Regions from separate parts of the Arthrobacter sp. MDT2-3 genome, predicted to be linked through region 1. Evidence: riboswitches for the same ligand, from Rfam matches in the RefSeq annotation. Region 1 holds a riboswitch; the other holds the start of a gene.

Region 1 (9,574 bases):
TTGGCGCCACCATGCCGGTGAAGAGCCAGGAGAATCTTGGGTTGCCCGAAAACGTCCGCTTCAACCAGAACCGGGTGGCCTTCTCCGTGCTGAACATCCAGGGCAGCAACAACTCGCTGCAGCCGTGGAGCGGGTTGGGTGAAACTACCGCCACCCCCGAGCAGCTGGCCGAAGTTGAGCACCGGACGGAGGCCGTCCTGGACCAGATCCGTGACACCTTCGCGGACGCCGAACGCCGCAATGACCGCGCCGTGGTGCTGATGACGCAGGCCGACATGTTCGATCCTTCGCTGCTCAACGCGGCCGCCCTCAACCCGGAAATCCTCTCCGGGTTCCGCGGGATCGTGCAGGCCATCGTCGAGGAGACCAACAGCTTCGACCGCCCGGTCTACCTGATCAACGGCGACAGCCACGTCTTCGCCGAGAACCAGCCCCTGGCCGCGGGCTCACCCTGGCTGGATATTTACGGCCAGCACGCCGCGGACGACCTGCAGCGCATCACCGTGGACGGTTCCGCCAACGCCACCAACTACGTCCGGTTCTCGGTGGCCGGCAACAGTTCCGACGCTGGCGTCCTGAGCTGGGAAAAGGTCCCCTTCAGCCAGTAGGCACCAAACGGAAGCGGACGACGCCGGGAGCCTCCCGGCGTCGTCCGCTTCCCTATGCTGTGGGTCTCGTCGCTTGGTTCTATGGGCTGAGGTCCCAGTGGACTTGGATTGCTTCTGCGATGGGGCCGGTGGTGACGTCCACCCGGAAAGCGACGGGCGCTGTGCCTGTCTCCTCGATAACGGCGTCGCGGTACACGCGGCCGCACCGAGGGCACAGCGTGTAGAGGTCCTCGTCCGCCGGCCACGGCGCCAGCCCTTCGGGTACAGGGGATTCGGCATAAACAGGCATGCCCTCTGAGTTCGCCTGTATCAATCCGTCCTGGCTGACAGTGTTGCCGCAGACGCAGGTGATGGTGGTGACATCATGGCCCACCACATCGGCGGTTTCAGCGTCCACGATGACCTCCCGGGTGCTGGAAGGGAACTGGTGGTACCAGCTTATGCCCGCTGATGGTCAAGGCGCCCGGGCATACCCAACTTCCGCGGGGGGAAACGGCGGCTCCTCACCCTGCGTCACCCTGGACTTCTACAACAGAACGGGGCTGGGGACCTTACACGGGCCGCGTATGGCCATAATTGGCACGACGGCGGGAGGCCCGGCGTCGTGGGCATAAGTCCTCATTGTGGTGGCTGCCCAACTGGTCCACCATGATGCTATGGATGCTGAAACACCTAAAACTGTGGACCTGAGCCTTCCCCAAGCTTTCCTGCTTTTGGCCACAAATGACCAGAACGGCAAACCTGAAGTGCCGCTGTTCGCGCTTAGGACAACGGTGGCAGGGGCAATACTGGCCGAGCTGGACCTGCTCGGCGCAATCGAGCTGCAGGGGAAGCACGTCAAGGCCACGGGCACCGCCCCGGTAACGGACTACCAGCACGAGCTTGAACTCATCCGCAGCAAATCCCGGCCCCACACTCCCAAGTGGTGGGTGTCGGTGCTGGAAAGCCGCGCCGAAGTGCTGCGCGTTTACGACGGGCTGGTGTCACTCGGCATCGTGGAACACGTGGGTGAAAAGCACTTGGGCCACTTCCGGGCCGTGCGGTACCCGGAGAAGGACCACGCTCCGGAGGAGGCGCTGCTGAAAAAAATCCAGGCCGCGCTCAGTGCGCCGTCCAGCCTCGAGGTGCCGGATACCACGCCAACCGGAGACGGGGCACCTGGTGCGGGGACCACGGATGGCGGGGCAACCGCGTCCGGGGAGCCTGGCCCCAACCCGCCCGGCGCCAAGCCCGTTCCCAAGGCACCCGATGCCAGGACCATCGTGCTGATCGCACTGCTTCAGGCGTCCGGACTGCTCCCGAAGCTCTTCCCGGAGGCAGACAGAATCCGGGCAAGTGAGCTGTCGAAAGACTATTGGCCGTCGCGCGCGGTCGAGGACGAGCTTCGCATGGTCAGGCTGGCTGAGGAAGAAGCGGCAAATCTTTGATCCCACGGAACTCTGGCCGATGATGGTCCCGGGGCTCCGTTCTACCTACCTCGCCAGGATAGGACCAAACGTAGTAAAGCGGCTTTGGTGTCGTGATTTTTAGGCTGCAGCAGAAAGCGACGACGCAAATTCAGTGCATTTCCGGCTTTGATTGCGACGTTGACAGAAAAAGACGAACAAAAGCTCTTCTGTCATGAAACGGAAAAGGAGCTAACCGTGCTGGTCACACGGCTCACCGAGCGCTGCGGCGCTTAGATCGCCGCTGGACCAGGTTTTTCGAGGACTGGCATAAAAAATAAAAGTAGGTATGGTATCGGGTAACGCAAAGCATAGAAAGGCGTGATTCCGATGTCCGGAAAATCCCCGAAAAGCGGCGCCGCTAAAAAAGCCGGCAAGTCGATCCTCGAAAAAAGAGCCGACAAAAGAGCCAAAAGTGAAAACAGCGAAATCAACTTCATAAAGCCGCGCAAAAACCAGCGCTAAACAGGCCAGCGGGCAGCCGAAACGGGACTCCTAGCCCACTCGGCTGCCCGCGCCATTCCGCCATCGGCGCCTAACCTCCGTTTTTCAGCTACAAGGACACCACCATGAACACTTCCGTTAACGCCTTAGTGGTCCCTGCCCGCCTGGTCCATCCGGTCCACATCAGGCCAGTGGAGCTGGACCTGACAGCACTTCAGCGGGTAGCCGCAGGGGAGGTAGGCCGCATCGCCGGCACCGACTGGCACGTCTACCTGGATAGCGAGGGCATCAGGTACACCGAGAACGTCCGCGCCGAAGTCCTCATTCGTGAAGCAGGAATCGATCTCGAAGAAACCATCCACGGAACCGCCATGTTCCTTGGCCACACAAACCCCATCGAAGAGACCGACGCTCCCCGCCACCTCATCCGGCTCGCCGAGCAACTGTTCGATATGCCGCTGGCCGCTTAGCCAAAGCGCTGTACAGGGCGCGATGGTGGGCCCTGGCAAGAAGCAACGGGCGGCGGCGGGAAGTCCCGCCGTCGCCCGTTGCTTTCCGCTGCTACGCCTCGATGGTTACGCCGCGCCAGAACGCGATGCGGTCCTCGATCTGCTTGGCGCGTGCCTTCGGCTCCGGGTAGTACCAGGCCGCGTCCACGTTCAGCTTTCCGTCCACTTCCAGAGAGTGGTAGCTGGCTTTGCCCTTCCAGGGGCAGACCGAATAAAGGTCACTGTCCCGGAGGTAGCCAGCATTCACTGCATCGCGCGGGAAGTAATGGTTGCCCTCCACCACCACGGTGTCCGTGGATTCGGCGATGACTTTTCCGTTCCAGATAGCCCTGACCATGTGGTTCCATTCTGTTGGGTGCCGCCGCATGCGAATGCCGCTCGTAGGTATCCCAACGGCATAGTGTGCGCACTTGTTCCCGGAGGGCGGGTTCCAGCGCCCCGATCTGAATCACCGGCGTAAAGTTCGATGGCGGCGCTACCGCGGGCCTTGGTCGATGACGCAGAAACGGTTCCCGTCGGGGTCGGCGAGCACCACGAAGTCGGAGTCCTCCGGATACAGGTCCCAGTCGACGCTCCGGGCGCCGAGCGAGATCAGCCGCTCCACCTCTGCTGCCTGGTCGTCAGCATACAAATCCAGGTGGATGCGCGGGCGGTCCTGCACGGGCGTCTCGCTCAGCATAAGTGCCAACTGCGCTCCCGGTCCCGACGCCGGCACGAGGATCACCCAGGTCTCATCCCCGGGCTCACGGGGAACGTAGCCCAGGGCGGCGTGCCAAAAAGCTGTGGCGCGGGCGACGTCATTGACGCCAAGGACGGTGCTGCCAATGGTCAACATCCGCCCAGCCTAACCACAGCCCCCGCCGTCTGTCCCCGGCGGCGGGGTAACGATCAACAGCACCACTAGACTCGCCTGCATGGGGGAAAACAACACACCTGACGCACAGAAAACGCCAAAACCTGCCCGCTTCTTCGGAGCCGCGCTGCCGGTAGCTGCCCTCGCCGTGGTGCTGGTGGGGTGCTTCGTCGCGTGGAGCAACAGCCAGAATGTCAGCTTTGGCTGGTTCGCGTACGCGCCGCTGAGCAACGAGCCCTTCAGTGGAAACGGCTTGGCGTTCGTTACGCCAGGGACGCAGGCAGGCCTGGCAATCGCCGTCGCGGGTTTGCTTGTCCTGGCATTCTGGGCCGGGTACCGCATCGGCACAACAGCCGGCCCCAGGAAGCGGTAGCTGCTCTAAGCAGCTTTTACAGCCGGTCCACTCCGCTGATCCCGAGCGTGCGCGCCAGGCTGTTGGCGATATCCCACAGTGCAGCCACTTCAGCATCGTCATAGCCGGCTTCGCGGTGGGCCAGTGCGACTTCCAGTTGGGCCGCCAGATGCCTCCTGTCGCGCGCGGATACGGCCACCACACCAGCGGCCGTCTTCACCTTGCGGACATTCAGGGTTTCGGCGCCGCCCCAGCGCTGTCCGCCCAACATGAATTCGGCACGTGTGACCTCTTTGAAGCGGGACGACAACTCACTGAGCAATTCGGAGACCGCAGCGGGATGGGACTGGTCATCTACCGTGATGTGGACGGCAATAGTGTGGCTTGTCATCATGGCTCATCCCGCCTTTAGGGGCTATTAATCATCCCGTAGTCCCTTCCACTTGTCAGCCTCCTCCCGCCCCAGAATGCCCCCCGTTTTGCATCCAGCCCCGCAACCCGGTATGGTGTGAGCCGTGTCACCCACCAGTGGCACGTGCTGATGATCTGCGGCGGGAGAGTCCTGCCGGTACGTTCTGCAGGCGCCGTAGGAGCAAATCCTCCCCAGGAATCTCTCAGGCCCACGTACCGCCGCGGCAAGGCAACTCTGGAAAGCAGTCCGGGCAACCGGGCTCACCGACGGTGCAAGTGGCGCTCTGCTGAACAGCAAAGCAACGCAAAACTCTCAGGTTCAATACAGAGCGGGGAGGAACCCGAATCAACGTGGTGTTTCGGCACCACCTGAATTATGGAGTTCCTCTCATGACGGTTCAATCGTCCCCAACCACCTTCGCAGACCGCCATATCGGCGCGCGCCGCCAGTCCGACATCGACACCATGCTCAAGGCCGTCGGCTACGACAGCGTCGATGGCCTCGTGGACAGCGCGGTCCCCGATTCCATCCGCCAGGACAAGCCCCTCACCCTCGAGAGTGCCCTCAGCGAAGTCCAGGTCCTCGCCGAGCTCCGCGAGCTTGCCGGCAAAAACAAGACGGCCGTGCAGATGATCGGCCAGGGCTACTACGACACCGTGACCCCGCCGGTGATCCGCCGCAACATCCTCGAAGCCCCCGCCTGGTACACCGCCTACACCCCGTACCAGCCGGAAATCTCCCAGGGCCGGCTCGAAGCACTGCTGAACTTCCAGACCATGGTGCAGGACCTCACCGCGCTCCCGGTAGCCAACGCCTCCCTCCTGGACGAAGCCACCGCCGTCGCTGAAGCCGTGCTGCTGATGCGCCGCGCGAATAGGGCCAAAGGCCAGAACGCAGGCGCCAAGGACGGCAAGACCGTCCTCGACGCCGACCTCCTCCCGCAGACCATCGCCATCGTGCTGGGCCGCGCCGAAGCCCTCGGCTTCGAGGTGGAGATCGCCGACCTCACCAATGGACTGCCCGACGGCGACATCAACGGTGTTGTTCTCCAGCAGCCCGGCGTCTCCGGCCGCGTGTGGGACCAGTCCGCCGTCATCGCCGAGGCCAAAGACCGCGGCGCCCTGGTCACCGTCGCCGCCGACCTCCTGGCCCTCACCCTCATCACCCCGCCGGGTGAGCAGGGCGCGGACATCGCCGTCGGCTCCACCCAGCGCTTTGGCGTGCCGTTGTTCTTTGGGGGACCGCACGCCGCCTACATGGCTGTCCGCCAGGGCATGGAGCGCACCCTCCCCGGCCGGATCGTGGGTGTTTCCAAGGACGACGCCGGTGTCCCCGCCTACCGCCTGGCCCTGCAGACCCGCGAGCAGCACATCCGCCGCGAGAAGGCCACCTCCAACATCTGCACCGCGCAGGCACTGCTCGCTATCGTCTCGTCCTTCTACGCCGTCTATCACGGCCCCGACGGACTGAAGGCGATTGCCGAAACCGTCCACCACAACGCCCGCGCCCTGGCCACCACGCTGAAGACCGCCGGACGCGATCTGGTGTCCGACACCTTCTTCGACACCCTCACCGTCCGCGTGCCCGGCAAGGCAGCGAAGGTGATCACCGCCGCCGAAGCACACGGCATCAACCTGCGCCTCATCGATGCGGACACAGTTGGCGTGTCAGTCGATGAAACCACGACGCCGGAGGTTCTCTCCTCGGTTGCCGTCGCCTTTGGCGCCGGTCCCGTTGCGTCCGGCGAGGGTTACGAGCTGCCCGAGTCGGTGCTGCGCAGCTCCACGTACCTGCAGCACCCGGTCTTCAACACGCACCGTTCGGAGACCCAGCTGCTGCGCTACATCCGCCGCCTCTCCGACCGGGACCTGGCGCTGGACCGCACCATGATCCCGTTGGGTTCCTGCACCATGAAGCTGAACGCCACGGCCGAGATGGAAGCCATTTCCTGGCCCGAGTTCGCCTCGATCCACCCGTTTGCTCCGGATTCGCAGACCGAAGGCTGGCGGGAGCTCATTGCCGGCCTGGAAGCTGATCTCGCGGAGATCACGGGCTACGACCAGGTGTCCGTCCAGCCCAACGCCGGTTCCCAGGGCGAGCTCGCCGGCTTGCTGGCGATCCGCGGCTACCACCACTCGCGCGGGGACCAGCAGCGCAACGTGTGCCTCATTCCCGCTTCGGCGCATGGCACCAACGCCGCCTCCGCCGTCCTCGCGGGGATGAAGGTTGTAGTTGTGGCCACCGCCGCCGACGGCACCATCGACCACACCGACCTCGCAGCTAAGATTGAGGCCCACAAGGACGTCCTCTCCGCGATCATGATCACCTACCCGTCAACGCACGGGGTGTATGACTCGGACGTGCGCGAGGTGTGCGATGCCATCCACGCCGCCGGCGGCCAGGTGTATGTGGACGGTGCCAACCTGAACGCCCTCGTCGGGCTGGCGCAGCCGGGCAAGTTCGGTGGCGACGTGTCGCACCTGAACCTGCACAAGACGTTCTGCATCCCGCACGGCGGCGGCGGACCCGGCGTCGGACCTGTTGCTGCCAAGGCGCACCTCGCACCGTTTATGCCGGGCGACGCCAACAAAGCAGCCCACGAAGACGGGCACGGGGTTGCGATTTCTGCTTCGCGCTTCGGTTCGGCCGGCGTGCTGCCGATTTCCTGGGCGTACGTGAAGCTGATGGGCGGGCAGGGGCTCACCGAGGCCACCAAGTCCGCCCTGCTCGCAGCGAACTACATTGCCGCGCGGCTCGACGAGCACTTCCCGGTTCTTTACACGGGGGAGAGCGGCCTGGTGGCGCACGAGTGCATCCTTGACCTGCGGGACCTAACGGCCAGGACCGGCGTCACCGCTGAGGATGTGGCCAAGCGCCTTATCGACTTCGGCTTCCACGCCCCCACGCTGTCCTTCCCGGTGGCGGGCACGCTGATGGTGGAGCCCACCGAGTCCGAGGACCTTGCGGAGATCGACCGCTTCATCGAGGCTATGATCTCCATCCGCCAGGAAATCGACCAGGTGGCCAACGGCGACTTCCCGGTGGAGAAGTCACCGCTGCGCAACGCACCCCACACGGCAGCCGCCGTCGTCACCTCTGAATGGAACCGTTCCTACCCGCGTGAGCAGGCAGCCTTCCCGGTGGCCTCGCTCCGGCAGGACAAGTACTTCCCGCCGGTGGGCCGCATCGACGGTGCGGCAGGTGACCGCAACCTGGTGTGCTCCTGCCCGCCGCTTTCCGAATTTGAGAACTAAGGACTTTTCGATGACTGAGAACTACACCGCGCCTGAGAACTACACAGCGCTGTACGAGCAGCACAAGATCGCCGGCGCCTCCTTCACCGACTTCGGCGGCTGGCAGATGCCCCTGAAGTACAGCTCCGAGCTGGCCGAGCACCACGCCGTCCGCAACGCAGCAGGGCTGTTCGACCTCTCCCATATGGGGGAAGTCTGGGTTACCGGTCCCGACGCCGGGGCTTTCCTCGATTACGCCCTGGCCGGCAAGCTGTCCGCGGTGGCGGTAGGCAAAGCGAAGTACTCGCTGATCTGCCAGGAAGACGGCGGCATCATCGACGACCTCATCACGTACCGCCTTCCTGCGGCTGCGGATGGAACTGCCAGGTACCTGGTGGTGCCCAACGCCGGCAACGCTGCGGTAGTTGCCGCAGCACTGGCCGAGCGGGCTGCCGCCTTCGACGTCGTTGTGGATGACGTCTCCGCCGGGACCTCCCTCATCGCAGTGCAGGGGCCGAACGCAGAGGCCATTTTGCTCCAGCTGGTCCCTGCTGAACAGCACTCGCTGGTGACGGAGCTGAAGTACTACGCCGCTGTGGAGGTAGGGATCACCGTCAACGGCACAGTACAGGAGCTGTTGCTCGCCCGCACCGGGTACACCGGCGAGGACGGCTTCGAAATCTACATCCCGAACGAGGATGCCGCCGGCCTGTGGGACGCGCTGCTGGAAGTTGGCGCGGGTCACGGGCTCATCCCCGCCGGGCTGGCCTGCCGCGACTCGCTCCGCCTCGAAGCCGGCATGCCGCTCTACGGCAACGAGCTTTCCCGCGAGGGCAACCCGTACGCCGCAGGCCTGGGCCCCGTGGTTTCACTCAAGAAGGAGTCGGACTTCGTGGGCAGGGCTGTGCTGGCCGAGCTCAAGGAACTGGGCGCCGGCTCCACCTCCGGCCGCAAGCTGGTGGGCCTCAAGGGCCTGGGCCGCCGCGCCGGCCGCAGCCACTACCCGGTCCTCAAAAACGGCAACGTCGTGGGCGAGGTGACCTCCGGCCAGCCGAGCCCCACCCTTGGTTATCCGATCGCCCTGGCCTATGTCGACGTCGAACACGCCGCACCCGGCACCGCCCTGGACATCGACCTCCGCGGCAAGCCGGAACCCTTCGAAGTAGTAGAGCTCCCGTTCTACAAACGCCAGAAGTAACGCTCTCTCACTTAATGCGCGTTTTGTCCCAACGCTCTCGCATTTGATGCCGGGTTTGGCCTAACGCTCTCTCACGTTTGAAACACGAACCTAAGGAAATACACATGGCAAAAGTTGTTGCTGAACTGAAGTACTCCGCCGAGCACGAGTGGGTTGCTGCTGACGGATCCGGCCCCACCAACATTGGCATCTCGGCTGTCGCCACCGAGGCACTGGGCGACATCGTGTACGTGGACCTGCCGGAGGTCGGCTCCACGGTCACCGCGGGGGAGACCTGCGGCGAGGTCGAATCCACCAAGTCCGTCTCGGACCTCTACGCGCCGGTCACGGGCGAGGTTGTGGAGATCAACGACGAAGTGGTCTCCGACCCCGCCCTGATCAACAATGATCCCTACGGCGCAGGCTGGCTGTTCAAGGTGGCCGTCACCGAAGAAGGCCCCCTGATGTCCGCCGAAGAGTACGCGGCTGCCAACGGCGGCGAGCTGTGAGCGGCGCGGGCATGACCACAACAGCAGCCTTC
Region 2 (9,574 bases), on a different contig from region 1:
TCGGCCGTTCCCACGCCCAGGGCCAGGACCAGCAGGGCAGCGAGCAGCAGTGCCGGCCCGTCGGCATGGCTGCCGAACGTCACCATGCTGTAGCCTGCGGCGCTCATGGCCAGGCCGGTGCCCACTACGAAACCCGGCCGGACCTTCCGCACCACCGGCACCACCGCAAGGCCCGCCACGACGGTTGCCACCAGCGCCGGAATCATTGCCATTCCCGCAGCGGAAGGGGACATGCCCTCAAGGAGCTGTAGGTGCTGGGCCAGGAAGAGGATGAAGCCGTTGAAGGAGAACAGGGCCAGGACGTTTGCCGTGATGGCCATGCTGAACACCCGGTTGCGGAACAAGGACATGTCCAGCAGCGGGCTCTTGAGCCGCTGTTGCCGCCGGACAAAAGTGGCACCCATTGCCAGGCCGAAGGCCAGGCTGCCCAGGGCCAGCGGTCCGGCACCTTCGGTGGCGAATTCCTTGATGCCGTAGACCACCGGAACCATGGTGAGCAGCGAGAGCAGGATGCTCGGCGCATCCACCCGCCCAGGTGTTGGGTCCTTGGACTCGGGGATGAATGCGGGTCCGAAGGCCAGCAGGGGCAGCATGATGGGCACGGCCACCAGGAGTATCGCTCCCCACCAGAACTGCTCAACGAGCCACCCGCCAAATATTGGGCCCAGGGCGGCGCCGCCGGAAAACCCTGCAGCCCAGATGGCAATGGCCAGCCGCCGGCGGTTGGGATCGACGAAAATGTTGCGGATCAGGGAAAGTGTGGAGGGCATCAGCATGGCGCCGAAGAAACCCAGGGCCGCGCGTCCGGCAATCAGCCAGCCGGCGCTGGGAGCGAAGGCCGTTACTGCTGATACGGCTGCAAAGCCGATGCTGCCGATGATCAGGAGCCGCCGGCGTCCAATCCGGTCGCCCAGGCTCCCCATGGCCACGAGCAATCCAGCCAGCACCAGCGGATAGGCATCCACAATCCACAGCAGCTCCACTCCCGAGGTTCCCAGCGTGCGCGCAATTGCCGGCAGCGCAAACGTCAGGGCGGTATTGTCCACTGCCACGAGGAGGACAGGGAACATCAGCAGCCCGAGCGCAAGCCAGTCGCGCCACGTGCCCCTGGTGGGATCCGGGGCCGTCGGGGCAGTGCGGGTGAGTGCTTGCTGGGAGGCGGTGGACGGTGTCATGGAATAACTATACCGTCCAGACGGTATAGTTAAGAAATCCACTACCCGCGATGCATGATGGGAGGCATGCCCCGAAAACCCGTAGCGCGAGATGCAGTCCTCGATGCCTTTGAAGAACTCCTGATCGACGTGGGGGAGAGGGCCGCCACGCTGGATGCGGTGGCAAAGCGGGCCGGCGTCTCCAAGGGCGGCCTGCTGTACCACTTCCCCAACAAGGAAGCGCTGATCACTGCCACCCTGGAGCGGTTGGACCGCTTGGCAGGAGATGACCTCGCAGCCATGGCCGCCGCGCCCGAGGGGGCCGCGGCCTACTTCATCCGGTCCTCCCTCTGGTCCGATACCCCCATGGACCGTTCTTTTGTCGCCGTGACGCGACTCGCCGAGGTGGCCCACGAGGATGCCCGCCGCCGCTTCGCAGTCATCCAGCAGCAATGGCTGGACCTGATCGGCAAGGACGTGGGCGCTGCGATGGCAAAGGCCGTCCTGTATATGGGGGACGGGTTGTACTTCAACGCCATGTGGGAAAGCGGGCCGTCCGGAAACGCCGGCGACAGGCAGGCCGAGGTCGACGAACTCCTGGCCGCCGTCGAGAGGCTCAGGGGCTAGCCGGTATTTGCTCCTGAGCCCGCGGCATAGGAGAATTACTGCATGTGTGGGCCGTCGCCGGCCACCAGGAAAACCCAAATGAATAGCCTTTGATCTGCGGCGGGAGAGTTCTGCCAGAAGGTACAAGCAGGCGCCGTAGGAGCAATACCTCCCCAGGAATCTCACAGGCCCATGTACCGCCGCGGCGAGGCAACTCTGGAAAGTAGCAGGCCGTCCGCCTGGCATCCGGTTCCCCGGATACCTGGACTGCTGTGCTCACCGACGGTGCAAGCGGGGCCAGCGGATGCAGGCAACGCGGAAACTCTCAGGTCCAATACAGAGCGGGGAGGAACCCGAATCGATGCGGCGTACCCTGATGCCGCCTTAGCTATGGAGTTCCCCGTGACTGTATCTCCGGCCCCCGCCTCTCCGGCTATTGCCGCCCCCGCTGCTGCCACCTTCGTTGACCGGCACATCGGCGCACGCCGGGAGGCCGACGTCGACACCATGCTCAAGGCCGTGGGCTACGACACCGTGGACGCGCTGGTGGATACCGCGGTCCCCAAGGACATCCGCCAGGACTCCGCGCTGGAACTGAAGGGCGCACTGAGCGAGGTGGAGGCGCTCGCCGAACTGCGCACTCTGGCAGCCAAGAACAAGACCGCCGTGCAGATGATCGGCCAGGGCTACTACGACACCGTCACGCCGCCGGTGATCCGCCGCAACATCCTCGAAGGCCCGGCCTGGTACACCGCGTACACGCCCTATCAGCCCGAGATTTCCCAGGGCCGGCTCGAAGCGCTGCTGAACTTCCAGACCATGGTCCAGGACCTGGTGGGACTGCCCATCGCCAACGCCTCCCTGCTGGATGAAGCCACCGCCGTGGCCGAGGCCGTGCTGATGATGCGCCGCGCGAACAAAAACAAAGAGGTGCGGGACGGCAAGACTGTGCTGGACGCCGACTGCCTGCCGCAGACCATCGCCATCGTGAAGGGCCGCGCCGAGGCACTCGGCTTCGAGGTTGAGGTGGCGGACCTCTCCACGGGATTGCCCGACGGCCCCATCAACGGCGTGGTCCTGCACCAGCCCGGGGCTTCCGGCCGGGTGTTTGACCACAGCGCCGTGATCGCCGACGCTAAGCAGCGCGGCGCCCTCGTGACCGTCGCGGCCGACCTGCTCGCGCTGACCCTCATCACGCCCCCCGGTGAGCAGGGCGCGGACATCGCCGTCGGCTCGGCACAGCGCTTCGGTGTCCCGCTGTTCTACGGCGGCCCGCACGCCGCCTACATGGCAGTCCAGAAAGGCCTTGAACGCTCCATGCCCGGACGGCTGGTGGGCGTCTCGAAGGACTCCGCGGGAACTCCTGCCTACCGCCTGGCCCTGCAGACCCGCGAGCAGCACATCCGCCGCGAGAAGGCCACCTCGAACATCTGCACCGCGCAGGCCCTGCTGGCCATCGTGGCCTCAATGTACGCCGTCTATCACGGACCCCAGGGGCTGAAGGCGATTGCGCAGTCCGCCCACGCCCACGCCAGGACCCTTGCCGCTTCGCTCAAGGCCGCCGGCCTGGAGGTAGTGCACACCAGCTTCTTCGACACTGTCACGGTCTCCGTTCCCGGCAAGGCCGCGGGCATCATCGCCGCAGCAGAGGCCAGGGGAATCAACCTGCGCAGCATCGACGCGCACACGGTGGGCTTCTCCACCGATGAAACGACAACCGCGGACATTGTCGACGGCGTCCTGGCCGCCTTTGGTGCCGGGCTGGCTGAGGTGGCGGATGGGTTCGGCCTGGATGCCGCCGTCGAACGCTCCTCCGACTTCCTGCAGCACCCCGTGTTCAACACCTACCGTTCGGAGACCCAGCTCCTCCGTTACATCCGCAAGCTCAGCGACCGGGACCTGGCGCTGGACCGCACCATGATCCCGTTGGGCTCCTGCACCATGAAGCTGAACGCCACAGCCGAGATGGAAGCCATCTCCTGGCCCGAGTTCGCCTCCATCCACCCGTTCGCCCCGGACTCGCAGACCGAAGGCTGGCGCGAACTGATCGCGGACCTCGAAGCGCAGCTCACGGAGATCACCGGCTACGACCAGGTGTCCATCCAGCCCAACGCCGGTTCCCAGGGCGAGCTCGCCGGCTTGCTGGCGATCCGCGGCTACCACCACTCGCGCGGGGACCAGCAGCGCAACGTCTGCCTGATCCCGGCGTCGGCGCACGGCACCAACGCCGCTTCCGCTGTCCTCGCGGGCATGAAGGTGGTTGTGGTGGCCACCGCCGCCGACGGTACCATCGACCACGCCGACCTGTACGCCAAGATCGAGGCCAACAAGGACGCCCTGTCCTGCATCATGATCACCTACCCGTCAACGCACGGCGTGTATGACGCCGACGTGCGCGAAGTCTGCGACGCCATCCACGCTGCCGGCGGCCAGGTCTACATTGACGGCGCAAACCTCAACGCCCTCGTCGGTTTGGCGCAGCCGGGCAAGTTCGGTGGCGACGTCTCGCACCTGAACCTGCACAAGACATTCTGCATCCCGCACGGCGGCGGCGGACCCGGCGTCGGCCCTGTCGCTGCGAAGGCGCACCTGGCGCCCTTTATGCCCGGCAACGCGGCCACCTGGACCGAAGGCAACGACGTCCCCATCTCCGCCTCCAAGTACGGTTCCGCCGGCGTGCTCCCCATCTCCTGGGCGTACGTGAAGCTGATGGGCGGACATGGTTTGACCGAGGCCACCAAGTCCGCCTTGCTCGCCGCCAACTACATCGCTGCCCGCCTGAACGACTTCTTCCCGGTCCTGTACACCGGTGAAGGCGGCCTGGTGGCCCACGAGTGCATCCTGGACCTGCGTGAGCTCACGGCCAAGACCGGCGTCACAGCTGAGGATGTGGCCAAGCGCCTCATCGACTACGGCTTCCACGCCCCCACCCTGGCGTTCCCCGTTGCGGGCACCCTGATGGTGGAGCCCACGGAATCCGAGGACCTCGGCGAGATCGACCGCTTCATCGAGGCCATGATCTCCATCCGCGGTGAAATCGACCAGGTGGCCCAGGGCGACTTCTCCGTTGCTGACAGCCCGCTGCGCAACGCTCCCCACACCGCCGCGGCTGCCATCAGCAGTGACTGGGACCGCGCCTACCCGCGTGAGCAGGCCGTGTTCCCGGTGAAGGCACTGAAGCAGGACAAGTACTTCCCGCCGGTGGGCCGCATCGACGGCGCGGCCGGCGACCGGAACCTGATCTGCTCCTGCCCGCCGCTTTCCGAGTTCGAGAACTAAGGTCCGCGCCATGACTGAGAAGTACACCGCACTCTACGACGAGCACAAGAAACTGGGGGCGTCCTTCACCGACTTCGGCGGCTGGCAGATGCCCCTGAAGTACAGCTCCGAGCTGGCCGAGCACCATGCGGTGCGTAACGCCGCCGGCCTGTTTGACCTCTCCCACATGGGTGAAGTCTGGGTTACCGGGCCGGATGCCGCCGCATTTCTGGACTACGCCCTGGTGGGAAAGATGTCCGCCATGCCCGTGGGAAAGGCAAAGTACTCGCTGATCTGTGATGAGGACGGCGGCATCATCGACGACCTCATTACCTACCGCCGCCCTGCAGGTGAGGGCACCTCGGAAGGCGGCAGCGATGTTTTCCTGGTGGTCCCCAACGCAGGTAACGCCGGGGTTGTTGCTGCTGCCCTTGCCCAGCGGGCCGCCGGATTCGACGTCACCGTCGACGACGCTTCCGCCGCCACCTCCCTGATCGCCGTCCAGGGCCCCAAGGCGCAGGAGCTGCTGCTGCGCCTGGTCCCGGCCGCGCAGCACGACCTGGTGACGGAGCTGAAGTACTACGCCGCTGTGGTGGTTCCCATCCTAGTGGGCGGCGCCGGACTGGACCTCCTGCTCGCCCGCACGGGCTACACCGGCGAGGACGGGTTTGAAATCTTTGTGGCCAACGACGACGCCGCTGGCCTTTGGCAGGCACTCGTCGCCATCGCTGACGAAGGGGAGCTGACTCCCGCCGGCCTCGCCTCCCGCGATTCGCTCAGGCTTGAAGCAGGCATGCCGCTGTACGGCAACGAACTGTCCCTGCAGGGCGACCCCTTTGCCACAGGCCTGGGACCTGTCGTCGCGCTCTCCAAGGAAGGCGACTTCGTGGGCAAGGCCGCGCTGGCAGCCAAAAAGGAGGCCGGCGCGGGCAGCACGTCCGGCCGCAGGCTCGTAGGCCTCAAGGGCCTGGGACGCCGCGCCGGCCGTGCACATTACCCGGTCCTCAAGGACGGCAATATCGTTGGCGAAGTCACCTCCGGTCAGCCCAGCCCCACCCTGGGATACCCGATCGCCATGGCATACGTCGACGTCGGATTCACCGAAGTCGGCACACCACTGGAGGTTGATCTGCGCGGCAAGGCAGAGCCGTTCGAAGTAGTTGATCTCCCGTTCTATAAACGCGCCAGATAGGGCTTGGTGGCTGGCGTAAGGCCCGTCGGGTCTGAACTCCTCTGCATGCTCGGGCGCGAAGACGCCCGCTGGGCGGACGTGACGCTCCCTTAGACGCATGCTGCCGGAGTCCGGTTACCCACCACGCAACCCACGCACACTCTTAGTGAGGAATACCCGTAATGGCTGTTGGAGTCTTTGACCTTTTCTCTATTGGGATCGGGCCTTCTTCCTCGCACACTGTGGGGCCGATGCGGGCTGCTGCTGTGTTCGCGGAGGAGCTGAAATCCTTCGGTGCCCTGGACCGTGTGGCCTCGCTTCGGGTGGATCTGTATGGGTCGCTCGCGGCGACGGGACACGGTCACGGGACCATGACGGCGATCCTGCTGGGGCTGGAGGGGTTTCATCCGGAGTTGATCCTGCCGGAGGAGGTGGAGGAACGCCTGGCGGCTATCGCCGAGACTGGAATTCTCCAGCTGGCGGGCGCTGTGCCGTTGCCGTATGGGGTGAAGGACATGGTGCTGCGGCCGCTGACCATCCTGCCGCGGCACACCAACGGGATGACGTTCACCGTCTTTGATGCCGAGGACGAGATCCTCCACACTGCCACGTTCTTCTCCGTGGGCGGCGGGTTCATTGTGCGTGAGGGTGAGGAGGACGCGGCCCAGCAGGAGCTGGAGGAATCCAAGAAGGAACTGCCGCTGCCGTTCCGGACCGCCGCCGAGCTGCTGGAGCACTGCCGGGAGACCGGGCTGGGCATCAGCGAGGTGATGCGGGTCAATGAGGAAGAGAGCCGCACTGCGGAGGAAATCCGGGCGGGCCTGCTGCATATCTACTCCGTTATGGAGGGCTGCGTTGCCACATCCCTTAAGCGTGAAGGCGTGCTGCCGGGCGGGCTGAAGGTCCGCCGCCGTGCCCCTGACTGGTACGAGCGGCTCCAGAAGGAAAGCTCCCGGCCTGACGGTGACGGCCAGGATGAGGACTTCCACGACCCGAAGTATTGGCAGGAGTGGGTTAACTTGATCGCCCTTGCCGTGAACGAGGAGAACGCCTCCGGCGGGCGGGTCGTCACCGCCCCGACGAACGGGGCTGCCGGGATCATCCCGGCGGTGCTGTACTACGCGCTGCACTTCGCGCCCGGCATGGAGAACGCCAGCCAGGAGGACCGCGAGGACGTGGTGGTGAAGTTCCTGCTCGCCGCCGCCGCCGTCGGGGTACTGTACAAGGAGCAGGCATCGATCTCGGGGGCCGAGGTGGGCTGCCAGGGCGAGGTCGGGTCGGCGTCGTCGATGGCTGCCGCGGGGCTGGCCGAGGTGATGGGCGGGACCCCTGCGCAGGTGGAAAACGCCGCCGAAATCGCGATGGAGCACAACCTGGGCCTGACCTGCGATCCCATCGGCGGGCTGGTCCAGGTGCCCTGCATCGAACGCAACGCGATCGCCGCTGCCAAGGCCATCAACGCCGCGAAAATGGCGCTCTGGGGCGACGGGTCCCACCGGGTCTCCCTGGACGAGGTCATCATCACCATGCGCGAGACCGGCAAGGACATGAGCTCCAAATACAAGGAAACGGCCATGGGCGGCCTCGCCGTCAACGTGGCCGTATGCTGACATCTCTGCCGCGTCGGCATAACGCGCGCCGTCAGTTATGGATGGCGGCCCACAAGTTCAGCGTGGCTGCGAACACCAGCCAGGTGATGTACGGCAGCAGGAGCAGGCCGGCGGCCCGGCTGATGGGGCCGACGGACAGGACCGTCACCGAGACGGCGGCGATGAGGGCGAGGATGATCACCAGCGCCAACCACAGTGCAGCTGTACCGATGGTTGGATAAAGACCGAAAAATACAGGGGTCCAGGCCAGGTTGAGGGCCAGCTGGATTGCATACGCAGTCAGGGCACGCCGGCCACCTGCTGCCTGCTTCCGCCAGACCAGCCAGGCTGCAGCCGCCATCGCCGTGTAGAGGATGGTCCAGACGGGACCGAAGACAAAGTTCGGCGGCGACCAGGGGGCCTTGTCCGCAGTGGTGTACCACCCGTCCACGTTGCCCGCGGTGGCCAGGGCACCCAGCCCGGCCACGAGGAAGGAAGCGGCAAGGAACACCACCAAGGCCACGATCTGCCTGCCAAGCCCCGGCCGCTCAACACTCTGATCCTGCTCGTGCCTCAAAGGTCCGGGATACGGCTGCATGCTTCAACCCTTGCCAGGACGCTTTCCCGAGTCAAGGCAGCGGGGCTTTGGCATCCCCGGCAGGGTCGGCAGCATGGCTTCGGTCCACCACGCTGGAAAGCCCCCACCCCGCCAGGCTTTAGACTTGAGGCTGCATGTCCGCACGCAGCCACGAGTACAGAACCGCGCACAACCCCTGATTGGACACGGCCCCCTTGCGAGAATTCACCGCACGTTTTGCCACAGCCGAGGAAATTGAAAACTGGGACAAGCACGTCACGGCCAACCCGAATGGCGGCAATATGCTGCAGTCCGCGGCATACGCGTCGGTAAAGAACGGCACTGGCTGGAAGGTCCGGTTCCTGGTGCTGGAAAGCTCCGGCACCGCCAGCTACAACCTGGTACTTGAAAAGAAGTTCCCGGTGCTGGGCCGGCTCTGGTACCTCATCAAGGGCCCTGACCTCGCTGACGCCGGAGACCTGAAGTCAGCCCTTCAAGCCTGCGCCGACTTCGCCCGCGCCAGCAAGCTCAGCGTCTTCACCATCAAGATCGAACCGGACATCGTGGACTCGGCCGATGCACAGGCCCACCTGGCTGAAGCCGGCCTGGTTAAGGCCCCCAACATCCAGTCCAACGACTCCACGGCCCTGTTGGACATCTCCGGCCCGGAGGAAGCCGTCTTCAAAGCCATTTCCTCCCGCGCACGCAATGCGATCCGCCGCGCAGAGCGGGAAGGCTGCCAGGTGCTCCGGAAAGAACACGGCCCGGAAACCTACCGGGCACTCTACGACCTGATGGCGGACACCGTCAGCGCCAAGGGTTCCATGCCCCTTCGCAGCTATGAGTACTACGCCGAGTTCTGGGACGAGTTTTGCAACCGCGGCCAGGGCAATTTCTTCTTCGTCTATGAGGACGGCAAACCCAGCGTGGGTGCGTTCGTGATCAACTACGGAGCCAAGGCCACCTACAAGGACGGCGGTTCCACCCAGAACCGCAAGCAGTACGGTGACTCGCACCTGGTCCAGTGGGCAGCCATCCGGCGCATGCAGGAACTGGGTTGCACCGAGTACGACTTCTGCGGCACGCCGCCCTCCGCCCGGATCAAAGACAAGAGCCACAACCTGTACGGCATGGGCATGTTCAAGACCAGCTTCACCAAAACGGTCACCGACTTCGTAGGGTGCCACGACTACGTCCTGGCTCCCCTCAAGCACCGTTT

The links. A riboswitch is a leader RNA that binds a small molecule or an ion and turns the genes downstream of it on or off. The one in region 1 is predicted to bind glycine.
Region 2: another riboswitch for glycine. It lies ahead of gcvP (aminomethyl-transferring glycine dehydrogenase); the one in region 1 lies ahead of gcvP (aminomethyl-transferring glycine dehydrogenase).

What each region holds. Positions count from the first base shown of each region.
Region 1 covers NZ_JBNHFS010000004.1:124,652-134,225, reverse strand. The annotation lists gene AC5RUQ_RS13390 (hypothetical protein) at 1-608, shown strand, start outside; gene AC5RUQ_RS13385 (hypothetical protein) at 688-1,005, opposite strand; gene AC5RUQ_RS13380 (GOLPH3/VPS74 family protein) at 1,265-2,035, shown strand; gene AC5RUQ_RS13375 (hypothetical protein) at 2,375-2,518, shown strand; gene AC5RUQ_RS13370 (hypothetical protein) at 2,623-2,967, shown strand; gene AC5RUQ_RS13365 (DUF427 domain-containing protein) at 3,059-3,343, opposite strand; gene AC5RUQ_RS13360 (VOC family protein) at 3,482-3,841, opposite strand; gene AC5RUQ_RS13355 (hypothetical protein) at 3,921-4,232, shown strand; gene AC5RUQ_RS13350 (hypothetical protein) at 4,249-4,605, opposite strand; glycine riboswitch at 4,754-4,851, shown strand; glycine riboswitch at 4,853-4,960, shown strand; gene gcvP (aminomethyl-transferring glycine dehydrogenase) at 5,013-7,877, shown strand; gene gcvT (glycine cleavage system aminomethyltransferase GcvT) at 7,888-9,054, shown strand; gene gcvH (glycine cleavage system protein GcvH) at 9,159-9,542, shown strand; gene glyA (serine hydroxymethyltransferase) at 9,554-9,574, shown strand, end outside.
Region 2 covers NZ_JBNHFS010000009.1:19,837-29,410, forward strand. The annotation lists gene AC5RUQ_RS19870 (MFS transporter) at 1-1,175, opposite strand, end outside; gene AC5RUQ_RS19875 (TetR/AcrR family transcriptional regulator) at 1,242-1,781, shown strand; glycine riboswitch at 1,872-1,970, shown strand; gene gcvP (aminomethyl-transferring glycine dehydrogenase) at 2,151-5,039, shown strand; gene gcvT (glycine cleavage system aminomethyltransferase GcvT) at 5,050-6,210, shown strand; gene AC5RUQ_RS19890 (L-serine ammonia-lyase) at 6,372-7,799, shown strand; gene AC5RUQ_RS19895 (TspO/MBR family protein) at 7,831-8,376, opposite strand; gene AC5RUQ_RS19900 (lipid II:glycine glycyltransferase FemX) at 8,571-9,574, shown strand, end outside.